DNA from 3 places in the Spirillospora sp. CA-128828 genome. Region 1 is predicted to be linked to each of the others. Evidence: riboswitches for the same ligand, from Rfam matches in the RefSeq annotation. Region 1 holds a riboswitch; each other region holds the start of a gene.
The links. A riboswitch is a leader RNA that binds a small molecule or an ion and turns the genes downstream of it on or off. The one in region 1 is predicted to bind thiamine pyrophosphate.

Region 1 (4,495 bases):
GACCGGGCACCCGCCGTTCGGCAGCGGGCCGAGCGCGGCGGTCATGCGGCGGGTGACGTCCCGCAGGCCGGACCTCGGCGACATGGAGGGGCCGCTGCGCGACCTCGCGGCCCGCTGCCTGGACAAGAACCCCGCCGCGCGGCCGACCGCGGCGCAGCTCGTCCGGGCGCTGCGCGCGGGACAGGGTCCGGCGCCGAAGCCGCGCCCGACCCGGATCCCCCGTTACCGGTGGCGGATGATGGTCGCGCTCGGCGCCGTCGTCGTCGCCGGGTTCGCGCTCGGCATGCTGTTCTGACCGTCGGTCACCAGTGCGGCGGACGGTCCTCCAGCAGCCGGGAGTCGTCGTCGCCGGCGCGCCACTCGCCCCACCCGGTATCGGTGTCGTCGGACGTCTGGTCCGGCAGGATCTCCAGGTCGTCGTCGAGGTCGACCGAGCGGTCGTCGTCGGGTCCCACGTTCATGATCCCTATTGTCGGTGATCGATCCGGGACCCGCACCGTGATACAGGTCAAACCATGACAAGGTTCAGGAGGCCGGTGTCCGGGAGGCCAGCCGGCGCGCGAACTCGGCCGCGGCGGCACCCGGATCGTCCGCCTCGGTGATCGCCCGGACCACCACGACGCGGGTCGCCCCCGCGGCCAGGACCTCGTCCAGGTTGCCGAGGTCGATGCCGCCGATCGCGAACCACGGCCGCGCGACCCGCTGCGCCGCGACGTACTCCAGCAGCTTCGGCCCCGGAGCCGGGCGCCCCGGCTTCGTCGGCGTCGGCCAGACCGGGCCGGCGCAGAAGTAGTCGGTGCCCGGCTCGGCCGCCGCCACTGACGCCTGCTCGCCGGAGTGCGTCGACCGTCCGATCAGCATGTCGCCGCCGATGATCTCGCGGGCGGCGGGCACCGGCAGATCGTCCTGGCCGAGGTGCAGCACGTCCGCGCGGACGGCGTGCGCCACGTCGGCGCGGTCGTTCACCGCCAGCAGCGCCCCGTGCCGCTCGCAGGCCGCCCGGAAGATCTCCAGGTAGGCCATCTCCTGCCGCGCCTCCAGGCCCTTCTGGCGGAGCTGGACGAGGTCGACGCCGCCCCCGAGGACCGCGTCCAGGAAGTCGGGCAGGTCCCCCTGCCGCTCACGCGCGTCCGTGCAGAGGTAGAGGCGGGCTCGGCTGAGCCGGGCGCGCAGGGCGACCGCGCGCTCGCCGGGGAGGTGCCTGGACACGGCGGAGGAACGTCCTTTCCCAAGAGCGGTCACGAGGTCACGCGGCGGCCCGGTGCCGTCACGCGTGACCTCGCGATCGTGTCACATGCGTCGTATGCCCTGGAAAGCGCGGGGGGCGCCCTAGAAAGCCAGTGCCTGGGCGCGCCGGCGGACCTCGGTCCCCCGGTTCTCGGTGAGCGCGTCCACGGGCGTTCCCGGCAGCGTGTCGTCGGCCGTGAACAGCCAGCGGATCGTCTCGACGTCGTCGAATCCGGCGTCCGACAGGAGCGTCAGCGTGCCGGGCAGCCCCTTGATGACCTGGCCGTCCTTGATGAAGGCCGCGGGCACCATGGGTTCGCCGTCCCGGCGCACCGCGAGGATCCGGTGCTCGTGGATGAGCTGCTTGATCCGGTGGGGCTTGATCCCGAGCCGCTCGGCGGTCTCCCTGAGGGTGAGCCATTCGCCGGCGAGGGCGTCGGTGCGGGGGTCCAGTGCGCTGTCAACGGTTGCGTGCATCTGCGTCACGCCCCCTTGCTACCACGCCATCGGAACCCTCAAACCCCCTGGACAACCGTTACCCCACCCGCGATCGCTATCCGCGAACGGCCTGCCGGACGGGCACGTCCGGGTCGGCGATCGCCTCCGGATCCACCGGCGTCCCGGCGGCGATCACCCGCCTCGCCTGCACCAGGTCGCGGGGCCTGTCGACGGTGAGGATCGCGTCCAGGCGGTCGCCGGTCAGCCACGCCACGGCCCACTTGCGGCCGGACGGGTCGCCCCGGTGGACGAGCCGCTCGGACGCGGCGTGACTGCCCGCGTACTGGACCATGCGCCCGAACTGCTCGGACCAGAAGTAGGGGGCGGCGTCGTACTCGGCGTCCCGGCCGAGGAGGGCCGCGGCGGCGACCTCGGGGGCGTTGAGGGCGGTGTCCCAGTGCTCGACGAGGAGCCGCCGCCCGTAGCGCCGCGACCACCAGGCGGCGCAGTCCCCGACCGCCACGACGTCCGGGCGGAGCGAACCGGGATCCTCCTCGCCCATGTAGGCGCGGAAGGAGCCGTCGGTGACCACGCCGCGCTCCAGCAGCAGGCCGGAGCCCTCCAGCCAGGACAGGACGGGCCGGACGCCGACGCCGACGACCACCTCGTCCGCGTCGATCGTCGCCCCGCCGGCGAGGACGAGGCCGCCGTCGCGCACCTCCGCCACCTTGACGCCGGTCCGCAGCTCGACCCCGGCCTCGGCGTACCAGGGCGCGGTGAGCGCCCCCACCTCGGGTCCGATCGCGTTGGCGAGCGGGGTGTCGGCCGCCTCCACGACGGTGACGCGGCAGCCCTTCCCGGCCGCGGTCGTGGCGACCTCGGCGCCGATCCAGCCCGCCCCGACGATCACGATCCGGGCGCCCTCGACGAGCCGGGCCCGCAGGTCGCGGGACTCGTCGATGGTGCGCAGGACGTGCTGGCGACCGTCCCCCGGCAGCGTGATCGGGGCCGCGCCGGTCGCGATCACCAGACCGTCGAACGGAAGGTCGCCCGCCGTGGACGCGACCGTGCCGCCGCGCCCCGGCCCGTCCAGCCGCAGGCCGGTGGCGCGCTCGCCGAGCAGCAGCTCGCAGCGCAGCGCGTCCCAGTCCGCGTCGACGGTCGTGTCGTCGGACTCGCCCGCGAGGACGGCCTTCGACAGCGGCGGACGGTCGTAGGGCCGGTGCCGCTCCGCCGACACGAGGGTCAGCGCGCCCTCGTACCCCTTGCTCCGCAGGGCCTCGGCGGCGCGCACGCCGGCCAGCCCGCCGCCAACGACGATGACCCTCTCCATGAAGGCAACCCTAACCGGCGGCGATTCTCTGATGGACACCTGTCCAGGCAATGGCGCGCGTTGCCAAGGTCGTAAGGTGGGAACCGGGTAAAAACGGCACAGAGCGCGGGAGTCCGGTGCGACCGGGCTGAGAGGGCGGCTGAACGGGCCGCCGACCGCCACGACCTGATCCGGATCATGCCGGCGAAGGGAGCGCGCATGCAGATCGTGATCATCGGCGCCGGGGTCATCGGCCTGGCCACCGCCTGGCGGGCCGCGGCGGGCGGCGCCGCCGTCACCCTCGTCGATCCGGCGCCCGCGTCCGGCGCCTCGTCCGTGGCGGCGGGCATGCTCACCCCGGTCAGCGAGCTGACGTACGGCGAGGAGCCGCTGCTGCGGCTCGGCCTCGCCTCCCGCGACCGGTACGGCGCGTTCGTCGCCGAACTGGAGGAGTTGACCGGCCTGGAGACCGGTTACCGCACCGACGGGATCATCGAGGTCGCGTCCGACTCCGACGACCTCCGGTACCTGGACGACCTGCGCCGCTTCCAGGAGAGCCTCGGCATTCCCGTCGAGGCCCTGACCGGCCGGGAGTGCCGGCGGCTGGAGCCGATGCTCGCGCCCGGCGTGCGCGGCGGCCTGCTCGCCCCCGAGGACGGCTCGGTCGACCCGCGCCGGCTCACCCCGGCGCTGCTGGCGGCGTGCGAGCGGCTCGGCGTCCGGCTCGTCCGGCGGCGCGCCGCGCGCGTCGTCGCCGAGAGCGGCGCGGCGGCCGGGGTGGGGCTGGACGACGGCACGGTCGTCCACGCGGACCGGGTGCTGCTGGCCGCCGGGCCGTGGTCGGGCGACCTGGAGGGCCTGCCGCCGGGGACCGTGCCCCCCGTCCGCCCGGTGAAGGGGCAGGTGCTCCGGCTCCGCACCCGGACACCGTTCATCCGGCGGTCGACCCGCGGGCTCGTGAAGGGGTCGTCGGTCTACCTGGTGCCGCGCGCGGACGGCGAGGTCGTCGTCGGCGCCACGCAGGAGGAGCTGGGCTTCGACACGCGCGTCACCGCCGGCGGGCTGTGGGAGCTGCTGCGGGACGCCCGCGAGTTGCTGCCCGGCATCACCGAACTGGAGTTCGCCGAGGTCACGGCCGGGCTGCGTCCGGGCTCCCCGGACAACGCGCCCGTGATGGGCCCCACCGCGATGCCCGGCCTGTACGTCGGCACCGGGCACTTCCGCAACGGCATCCTGCTGACCCCGGTGAGCGCGGACATCCTGTCCGCGATGCTGCTGGACGGGCCCGTCCCCGAGATCGCCGGGCCGTTCACGCCCGGCCGCTTCTCCGCCGGGGTGAACGCATGAAGGTGATCGTCAACGGTGAGCCGCGCGAGCTGCCGGAGGGCGTGAGCGTCGCCGAGGCCGTCGCGTCCGTCACCGCCGCGGGGACCGGCGTGGCCGCCGCGCTCAACGACGAGGTCGTCCGGCGCTCGGCCTGGGACACGACGACCCTGCGCGACGCCGACCGGCTCGAAG
Region 2 (4,495 bases), 3.1 Mb from region 1:
GCGCCGGCATGTCGAACGGCAGCGGACGGCCGATCGCATCCTCCGGCGGGATGCCGGTGAGGGTGTGCGCGGAGTGGTTCCAGTGCCGGACGACGAGGTCGTGGTCGAGCACCGCGATGCCGTCGGCGCTGGAGTCGATCACGGCGCGCTCGTGCGCGCGCTGCCGCACGACCTCCGCGTACGCGACCGCGTTGCCGACCGCGACCCCGGCGTGCCCGGCGAGCAGTTCCAGCAGCTCCAGCTCGGTATGCCCGACCTTCCGACCGGAGAACAGGGCGTACAGCGCGCCGTACGGCCGGTTCTGCAGGTACGACAGGCCGAGCGCGATCGTGTGCAGACCGGACAGTTCAGACCAGATCAGGTCGCCGAGGCGCCGCTCGCCGGTGGCGAGCTTGACGGTCTTGCCCGACCGCAGCAGCTCCCCGACGAGGCTCGGCCGCAGCTCGGCGGACGTGCCGCGCATCCGCTCCGGCAGCCCGGACATGCTGACCAGCCGCAGCCGCTCGCCCTCGATCCGCACGAACCCGCCCGCGTCGGCGCCGGTCAGCTCGATCAGCGCGGCGGTGATCCGGTCGAGCACGACGGCGAGGTCGAGCTCGGCGCCCAGGTCGGCGACGATGTCGTTCAGCCGCCGGACGAGCCGGGCCCGCTCGGTCATGTGGTGCTGGACGATCTCGTCGTCGTCGACCGGGTGGTACACCCCGACCCAGCCGAGCAGCGTGCCGTCCGGGTCCTTCAGCAGGCTCGTGTCGATGCGCACGTCGATGAGCCGGCCGTCGCGGTGGAACCGGCGGGTCGCGATCGAGATCTGCCCGCCCTCGCCCTCGCCGGCGCGGCGGGTGAGGAGCCGTTCGTGGACGGCGTTCTGCTCGGCCTTCAGCTCGTCCGGGACGATCGGCGGGACGCGTCCGATCATCTCCCGGGCGGGCCAGCCGAACATGCGCTCGGCCGCCGGGTTCCACACGGTCACCCGGTGCTTCTGGTCGACGGCCACGATCGCGTCGGCGGCGCTCTCGATGACGGCCCGCGCGATCGGATCGTGGACGTGTTCGTACACGTCTGTCATCGTGCCACCGGACTCCGGCCCACGGCGGGGCAACTTGCGCCGAAACTTGCTCAGCGACCCTTCAACGAACCCAAACCTTACCGTTTGGTAAGCCTGCCGATGAGGGCGGCCGCCACCCCGGCGACCAGGAACGACAGCAGCGAGGCGCTCATCCAGGTCTGCGGCGTGAAGTGCAGCGCGTCCTGGACGTCGTGCCAGAGGCCCGCCCAGCGGCCGACCGTGCCGGGGTTGACGAGCTGGTAGACGACGAACCCGATCGCCCAGGCCGCGATCATCCCCCAGCGGGACGGGGCCGTGCGCGAGACGTCCCAGCCGTCCCGCGTCCGGCGGCCGAGGAAGAAGTCGGCGGCGAGGACGCCGAGCATCGGCACGAACACCGACCCGATCAGCGACAGGAAGCCCGCGTAGTCGCCGATGTCCAGGACCAGCGCGAGGACGGTGATGCCGGCGCCGAGCACGACGCTCAGCACCCGGCGGTCGGCGCGCGGGAAGAGGTTCTGGATCGACACGGCGGTGGAGTAGGTGTCGGCGAACGACTGGTCCGCCTCCCGCAGCACGAACACGGCGAAGAACACCACGCCGAGCGCGGGGCCGAGGAACGGGTCGAAGATCTTGGTCGAGTCGCCCGCGACCAGCGCCAGCGCCAGCAGGCCGAGGACATAGGCGACGATCTGCGTGACGGAGTAGCCCGCGGCCGCGGCGCCGAAGGCCCCGCGCTCGGTCCGCGCGTGCCGGGTGTAGTCGGCGGCGACCGGCACCCAGGAGATCGACACGGCGAGGGCGGCGTCCGCCCCGACCCAGAAGCCGTCCCACGAGCCCTGCGAGAGGTCGGGCAGCGGCTGCCGGACGAGCTCCACGTAGAAGTACACGAGCGCGATCGCCACCGCGACCGTCACGTAGCGGCGCAGCACCCGCACCGAGCCGAGCGGCCAGATCGTCAGCACGGTCGTGACCGCCCCGGCGGCGATCACGTAGCCCCAGCGCGGGACGCCGTCCCACAGCTCGCGGGCCGCGTCCGCGATGACGATCAGCTCGAACGTCCCCCAGCCGACGAGCTGCGCGATGTTCAGGACCGTGGGCGCGTACGACAGCCGCGCGCCGAACAGTCCGCGCAGCAGCACCATCGCGGGCTGGCCGGTGCGGGCGCCGGGGACGGCGGCGAGGCCGAGCATCAGCCCGCCGAGCGCGGTTCCGACGGCCATCGCGACGATGCCGGCCATGATCGAGATGGTCGGCCTGCCATCGGCGTCCGGCGCGAGGACGGTGTAGGCGCCGGAGAAGGCCAGGAGGCTGACGCCGAGGTTGGCCCAGAAGGCGCTCTGGTCCCAGAAACCGAGGACCTTGGGGGCGGGTTCGTCGAGGGTGAAGGGGACCTCGTTGCGGGGCCGCTCGTCCTGAGGGCGCTTCTCGACGTCGGACGTCACGGGACACACTCCCTACGCCGGCATTACCCGGACAGGTTCATGCGGTCGGCGACGCCTTGGAGGCCGCCCTCTCAGCCCGGCTGTGGCCCGAGCTCCCGCGGGTATCGGTCAGGCCCGATCGTACAACCGCCCGACACGCGCTAAAAGGGGCAATCACCTCATAGGTTGCGGATCACGCGACGTACGGCGGGCCGTCGCCGGCGCCCTCCATCGGACGCCCCGCCTCCGCCCAGCCCTTCATGCCGCCGTCGACGTTCCGCGCCAGCCAGCCCGCCTGGTTCAGCGCCACGGTCACCTGCGCGGACCGGGCCCCGGACCGGCAGATCACGAAAACCTCCTGGTCACGCGGGACCTCCCCGGCACGATCGCCGAGCTGGCCCATGGCGATGTGGACGGCCGCGGGCGCGTGACCCGCGTCCCACTCGTCCTGCTCCCGGACGTCCAGCAGGTAGCCGTCCTGCGGGACGTCGGCGGCGACCACGGCGGGCACGTCTTCCCCGAAATTCATCACACCCCCATGGAACCGCGCGAAGCCCCCCTGCGTCGAATCACGCATGCGGTATCGGACGCTCCTTTTCGCGGCGCCCGGGCTGGCCATGCTCCTGTCTCTGGCCGCCTGCGGCGACGAACAGGCAAACGGAAACCCCGCCGACAAGCCCTCGGGCACGACGTCCGTGCAGCCGTCCGGCACGCCGGCGGACTCACTCACCGTTCAGGTCAAGGCTTCGAAGGAGGCTCCCGCCAAGACCTGGAAGCTCACCTGCGCACCGCCGGGCGGCACACATCCCAAGGCCTCCGACGCGTGCGCGGCCCTGACCAAGGTCAAGGAACCCTTCAAACCCGTCCCCAAGGACCAGATGTGCACCAAGATCTACGGCGGCCCTGAGGTCGCCACGGTCACGGGCACCTGGCAGGGCAAGCGGATCGACACGGAGTTCACCCGGGCCGACGGCTGCCAGCTGCACCGCTGGAGCGAGATCGGCCCGCTCTTCGGCAACGTCCCCAAGGTCCGCTGAAACCCTCTGACCGAGCCATCCCCGTTCCGGCTCGGTGCAGGGACGAACAGGCCCCGGCCGTCCGGCCGGGGCCTGTTCGCGTCACAGCCAGCCGCCGATGCTGCGGTTCTGGGAGACGGCGGTGTCGAAGGCCAGCGGGCAGGCCAGCACGAGCGTGCGCATCGGCTCCTGCAACTGGACGTGCATGCGCAGCACGTACCGGTCGGCGCCGGTGAACACCTGCGACAGGAACTCGCCCATCCCTTCGAAACCGCGCTGGATCCGGGCGAGCTCCTGCTGCTGCCAGTCGGTGACCCGGCCGCTCAGCAGCTCGTAGTAGCCGATCTGCTGTTCCTGCGGGGTGAGGATCTCCCAGCCGCGCATCGCCCGCTTGCGCAGGTACCCGATCAGACCGCCCCGGGGAGCGAGCACCTGCATGGTGGGCGTCCCCATGAACCCGTAGGGCTTGTAGAAGTGGAAGTACGGCATGCCGTCCGGGCGGAAGATCGACAGTTTGCGTTCGGCCTTCGTCTGGCTGCCCTGGTTCATCACGCGCAGCGCCTTCTTGGCACCGCTCACGCCTTCCTCGCGGACGTACGCGGCGGGCTGCCCCTGCGGACTCCAGATCGTGTAGTTCGCCTCGGTCGAGAAGAACTGCGCAGGCTGGTCGTAGACGAGGATCGGCGAGCCGTACAGATCCGCGGGCTGCTGCGGGGGCTGCGGCTGCGGCGGTGCGGGATAGCCCGGCTGCGGGACGACCGGCGGAGCATGACCGCCGTGCTGCGGTGGATACCCCTGCGGGGCATAGCCCGGCGGCGGCCCGGCCGGGGCGTACGGCGGTGCGGGGACGCCGCCCGGCGCGGGCGGCCCGTAGCCCTGGCCCGGCGGCCCGTAGCCGGGTGCGTGCGGGCCGGGCCGTGGGGGGTAAGGGGGGTAGCCCATGGCGGCTCCAAGCGAGGCGGTCATCCCGATTTCCTCGCGACACGATACGCCGCCCCCGCCCGGGTTCC
Region 3 (4,495 bases), 1.3 Mb from region 1:
GCCTTCTGGGCATGGGCGATGCACCGCGACCGCCTCGTCGTGACCATCTCGGAGAAGGGCGTGGCCCTTCGCCGCCGCAAGCAGCGGGCGGAGATCCCCGCCGGAGCGGTCGAGGCGGTCGGGATCACGTGGCCGGTCACCGACCCCGTCTGGACGATCTGGTTCGACTCCGAGGCGGCCCCGGGCGTCGACGCCGTCGCCAAGATCGAGGACGGCGCCGTGACGCTGCTGCGCGACCGGTCGCTCCCCTCGGGCTGGGTCCGTGCGGCGGAGAACGCGACCACGGAGATCCTGGGCGTCGCCTGGCGCGTCATGGACGACGAAGGCAGGGAGGTACCGCCGCCCCCGGCGGGCGCCCTGCTCAAGGCGGACCGCGTCCTGGTCGACGGCGTCGGCCGCTACCGCGACGAACGCGGCGGCGCCCTCCTCGCCGTGGCCCACGGCCCGCTCGGCAGGCCGCCGCGGGGGCGGTCGGGCTTCTTCCCCCTCGCCCCCGGGAGAGGCCGCCGGAGGATCGTGCTGCGCGACCCCCACGCCCGCACGCTGCTGGTGTTCAAGCGCACGTCCTCGCCGCTGGGCCGCGACCGCCTGCGCGTGTTCGACCCCGACGGCCGCCTCCTCGGCGTGGTGCGCGGCCGCCATGAGCCGTCCTTCCACACCACCGGCGGCGTGCTTCTCGGCAGCACCCGGCAGGCCGGCGACCGCCACATCGTCACCGGCGTGGACGGACGGCGGTCGGCCACGCTGCGGACCAAGAGCGGCGCCGACGACAGCCGCATGTGGCTGGAGCGGTCGCCGTCGGCTCCGGAACCGCTTCGCGCGCTCGCCCTGGCCCTGCCCATGGCCGTGCGCATCGCCCGCCAGTCCTGACGCCGGCGCTCAGGCATCCCGCGCACGGCCCACGCGGGCGCGCTTACCGCATCGGCGGCGGTTGCGGCAACGGGGGTGCGGCGGGTTAGCGTCGGGGGCGACAGATCGCGGGGGCCCGGCGAACCGGGCTGAGATAGCGGCTGGGACGGCCGCTGACCGCATGAACCTGACCGGGTAATGCCGGCGTAGGGAGAGATCGAGTCGTCATGACCGAACCTGTGGTTCCAGCTGCGCGCAAGACCTACCTCCAGGGCTCGCGCCCCGACATCCGCGTCCCGATGCGGGAGGTGCCGCTGACCAACGGCGACGCCGTCGTCCTGTACGACACCTCCGGGCCGTACACCGATCCTGAGCAGGACACCGACGTCCGCAGGGGGCTGCCCCCGGTGCGGGAGGCGTGGATCGCCGAGCGCGGCGACACCGTCCCGTACGAGGGGCGGGCGGCGCGTCCCGAGGACGACGGGAGGCGGCCGGCGCCCGCCGCCTTGGGCGGCCCCGCGCAGGTGGTCCGGGAGGACTTCCTGCCGCGGCGGCCGCGCCGGGCGGCCGGCGGCGCGGTGACCCAGCGCGCCTACGCGCGCCGCGGGGAGATCACGCCGGAGATGGAGTTCGCGGCGCTGCGCGAGGGCGTGCCGCCGGAGTTCGTCCGGGACGAGCTGGCGGCCGGGCGCGCCGTGCTGCCCGCCAACGTCAACCACCCCGAGATCGAGCCGATGGTCATCGGGCGGAACTTCCTGGTGAAGGTGAACGCGAACATCGGCAACTCGGCGGTCGCGTCCTCGGTCGAGGACGAGGTCGAGAAGATGACGTGGGCGACCCGGTGGGGCGCCGACACGATCATGGACCTGTCGACCGGGAAGGACATCCACACCACGCGGGAGTGGATCCTGCGGAACTCTCCGGTGCCGGTCGGGACCGTCCCGCTCTACCAGGCCGTCGAGAAGGTCGGCGGCGACCCCGCGGAGCTGACCTACGAGGTCTTCCGCGACACGGTGATCGAGCAGGCCGAGCAGGGCGTGGACTACATGACCGTGCACGCCGGGGTCCTGCTCCCGTACGTGCCGCTGACGGCGCGGCGCAAGACGGGGATCGTGTCTCGCGGCGGGTCGATCATGGCGGCCTGGTGCCTGGCGCACCACGAGGAGAACTTCCTCTACACGCACTTCCGGGAGCTGTGCGAGATCTTCGCCGCCTACGACGTCACCTGGTCGCTCGGGGACGGCCTGCGCCCCGGTTCGATCGCGGACGCCAACGACGAGGCGCAGTTCGCCGAGCTGCGCACGCAGGGCGAGTTGACGAGGATCGCGGCGGAGTACGGCAACCAGGTGATGAACGAGGGGCCCGGGCACGTCCCGATGCACAAGATCAAGGAGAACGTCGACCTGCAGCAGGAGTGGTGCGACGGGGCGCCGTTCTACACGCTCGGCCCGCTGACCACCGACATCGCGCCCGGCTACGACCACATCACCTCGGCGATCGGCGCCGCGATGATCGGCTGGCACGGCACCGCGATGCTCTGCTACGTCACGCCGAAGGAGCACCTCGGGCTGCCGGACCGCGACGACGTCAAGGCCGGCGTGATCGCCTACAAGATCGCCGCGCACGCCGCCGACCTGGCCAAGGGCCATCCGGGCGCGCAGGCGTGGGACGACGCGCTGTCGGACGCGCGGTTCGACTTCCGGTGGGAGGACCAGTTCAACCTCTCCCTCGATCCGGACACCGCCCGCGCGTTCCACGACGCGACGCTCCCGGCGGCGCCCGCGAAGACCGCGCACTTCTGCTCGATGTGCGGCCCGCACTTCTGCTCGATGAAGATCACGCGGGACGTCCGGCGGTACGCCGGCGAGCACGGGCTGGCCGAGGGCGAGGCGCTCGCCGCCGGGATGCGGGAGAAGGCCGCGGAGTTCAAGGCGGCCGGCGGGCGGGTCTACCTGCCGGTCTCCCCCGCCGGTTCCTGACCGCACGGCGTCCGGCCCGCCGCGGCACCGTCCGCGGCGGGCCGGGCGCCCGGGCGCATCCGGCCACCGGTCACCGGGGCGGCGCGGATAGGATCGAAGGACCGTTCCAAAGCCGCGGATCCCCTCGAATCGCCGCAGCGCCGTCTACCCGCCGGGAAGGACCGACGACCCAGGTGACCAGCGACGACACGCCGAAGGCCCGCGCCCGGGCGGTGCGCGCCGACGTGCGCCGCAACCGTGCGCGGCTGCTCGCCGCCGCGCGGGAGACGTTCGAGCGGGACGGGGCCGGCGCGTCCCTGGAGGGCGTCGCCCGTGGCGCCGGGGTCGGCATCGGCACGCTCTACCGCCACTTCCCCACCCGCCAGGACCTCCTGGAGGCGCTGCTCGCCGGGGTCTACGACGACCTCGCCGCGGCGGCCCGCGACCTGATGGTCACCCCGGCGCCGGGCGAGGCCCTCATGACGTGGCTGCGGACGTTCATCTCCGAGGTCACGGCGTTCCCCGGGATGGCGGCCTCGGCGATGGTGTCGCTCCAGGACGAGCGGCCGGAACCGTCCCGCTCCTGGAGGGCCATGCACGAGGCGGGCGAGGCGCTGTTCGCCCGCGCGCAGCGTGCCGGGGACGCGCCCGCCGGGGTCCCGTTCACCGACGTGCTGAGGCTCGCCGGGGCGATCGCGGCGGTCACCGAGCGGGAACCGGTGGCCGCGGGCCGGCTGCTGTCGCTCGCCGCCACCGGCGTGATGCCGGGCAAGGCCCGCTAGCCCTCGCCGCCGGTCAGGCCGTGTCGGGACTGGGCAGGACGCGGCGAGGGCCGCGCGGCTCCTCGGCCCGCTTGCGCCATTCCCGCGGGTAGCCGACCGACACCTCGATGTGCGGGACGTCGCCGGTCCAGATCGTCCGCGGGTTGTGCAGGTGCCCGTACACGACGGACACCGCGCCGTAGCGCGCGTGCCAGTCCGCGGTGCGCTCGGTGCCGCACCATTGGGCGAACTCGGGATACCACAGGACGCGGGTGGGTTCGCGGACGAGCGGCCAATGGTTGACGAGCACGGTCCGCGTTCCCGGCTCCAGGGCGGCCAGGCGTTCCTCGGTGTAGGCGATCCGGGCGGCGCACCAGGCGTCCCGGGTGGGGTACGGGTCGGGGTGCAGATAGACCTCGTCGGTGCACACGACACCCGCCTCGTGTGCGACCTCAAGCGCCTCTTCCTTGGTGGACGTCCCGTCCGGCCGGAAGGTGTAGTCGTACAGGATGAACAGCGGCGCGACCGTCACGGGACCGGCCTCGCCGTCCCACACCGGGTACGGGTCCTCAGGGGTCAGCACGCCCAGGCCGCGGCACATGTCGACGAGCCGGCGGTAGCGGGCCTCGCCGCGCAGCGCCACCGGGTCGTCCTTGACGGTCCACAGCTCGTGGTTGCCGGGCACCCACAGCACGGTCGCGAAGCGCTCGCTCAGCGTGCGGAGCGCCCACTCGACGTCGGCGAAGTGCTCGGCGACATCGCCCGCCACGATCAGCCAGTCGCCGCCGGACACCGGCCGCAGCCCCTCGACGAACGCGCGGTTCTCCGGGAACCCCACGTGCAGGTCGCTGATCGCGTAGACACCGCCCATCCAGAGATCGTAAGCCCCGGCAGGGAGGGCGGCCTCACTCGTCGTCGGCGGGCAGG

Region 2: linked by a shared signal. The riboswitch ahead of ACQPXG_RS00800 (purine-cytosine permease family protein) and the one ahead of thiO (glycine oxidase ThiO) in region 1 are both predicted to bind thiamine pyrophosphate.
Region 3: linked by a shared signal. The riboswitch ahead of thiC (phosphomethylpyrimidine synthase ThiC) and the one ahead of thiO (glycine oxidase ThiO) in region 1 are both predicted to bind thiamine pyrophosphate.

What each region holds. Positions count from the first base shown of each region.
Region 1 covers NZ_CP191986.1:3,250,266-3,254,760, reverse strand. Annotated here, with positions in the region: gene ACQPXG_RS16120 (serine/threonine-protein kinase) at 1-295, shown strand, start outside; gene ACQPXG_RS16115 (hypothetical protein) at 303-461, opposite strand; gene thiE (thiamine phosphate synthase) at 526-1,209, opposite strand; gene ACQPXG_RS16105 (Rv2175c family DNA-binding protein) at 1,330-1,704, opposite strand; gene ACQPXG_RS16100 (NAD(P)/FAD-dependent oxidoreductase) at 1,781-2,998, opposite strand; TPP riboswitch at 3,094-3,207, shown strand; gene thiO (glycine oxidase ThiO) at 3,197-4,324, shown strand; gene thiS (sulfur carrier protein ThiS) at 4,321-4,495, shown strand, end outside.
Region 2 covers NZ_CP191986.1:147,303-151,797, reverse strand. Annotated here, with positions in the region: gene ACQPXG_RS00805 (PAS domain-containing protein) at 1-1,066, opposite strand, end outside; gene ACQPXG_RS00800 (purine-cytosine permease family protein) at 1,144-2,490, opposite strand; TPP riboswitch at 2,483-2,599, opposite strand; gene ACQPXG_RS00795 (rhodanese-like domain-containing protein) at 2,663-2,998, opposite strand; gene ACQPXG_RS00790 (SSI family serine proteinase inhibitor) at 3,045-3,506, shown strand; gene ACQPXG_RS00785 (hypothetical protein) at 3,588-4,451, opposite strand.
Region 3 covers NZ_CP191986.1:4,594,065-4,598,559, reverse strand. Annotated here, with positions in the region: gene ACQPXG_RS22550 (hypothetical protein) at 1-870, shown strand, start outside; TPP riboswitch at 968-1,081, shown strand; gene thiC (phosphomethylpyrimidine synthase ThiC) at 1,077-2,828, shown strand; gene ACQPXG_RS22540 (TetR/AcrR family transcriptional regulator) at 3,002-3,589, shown strand; gene ACQPXG_RS22535 (metallophosphoesterase family protein) at 3,603-4,439, opposite strand; gene ACQPXG_RS22530 (helix-turn-helix domain-containing protein) at 4,474-4,495, opposite strand, start outside.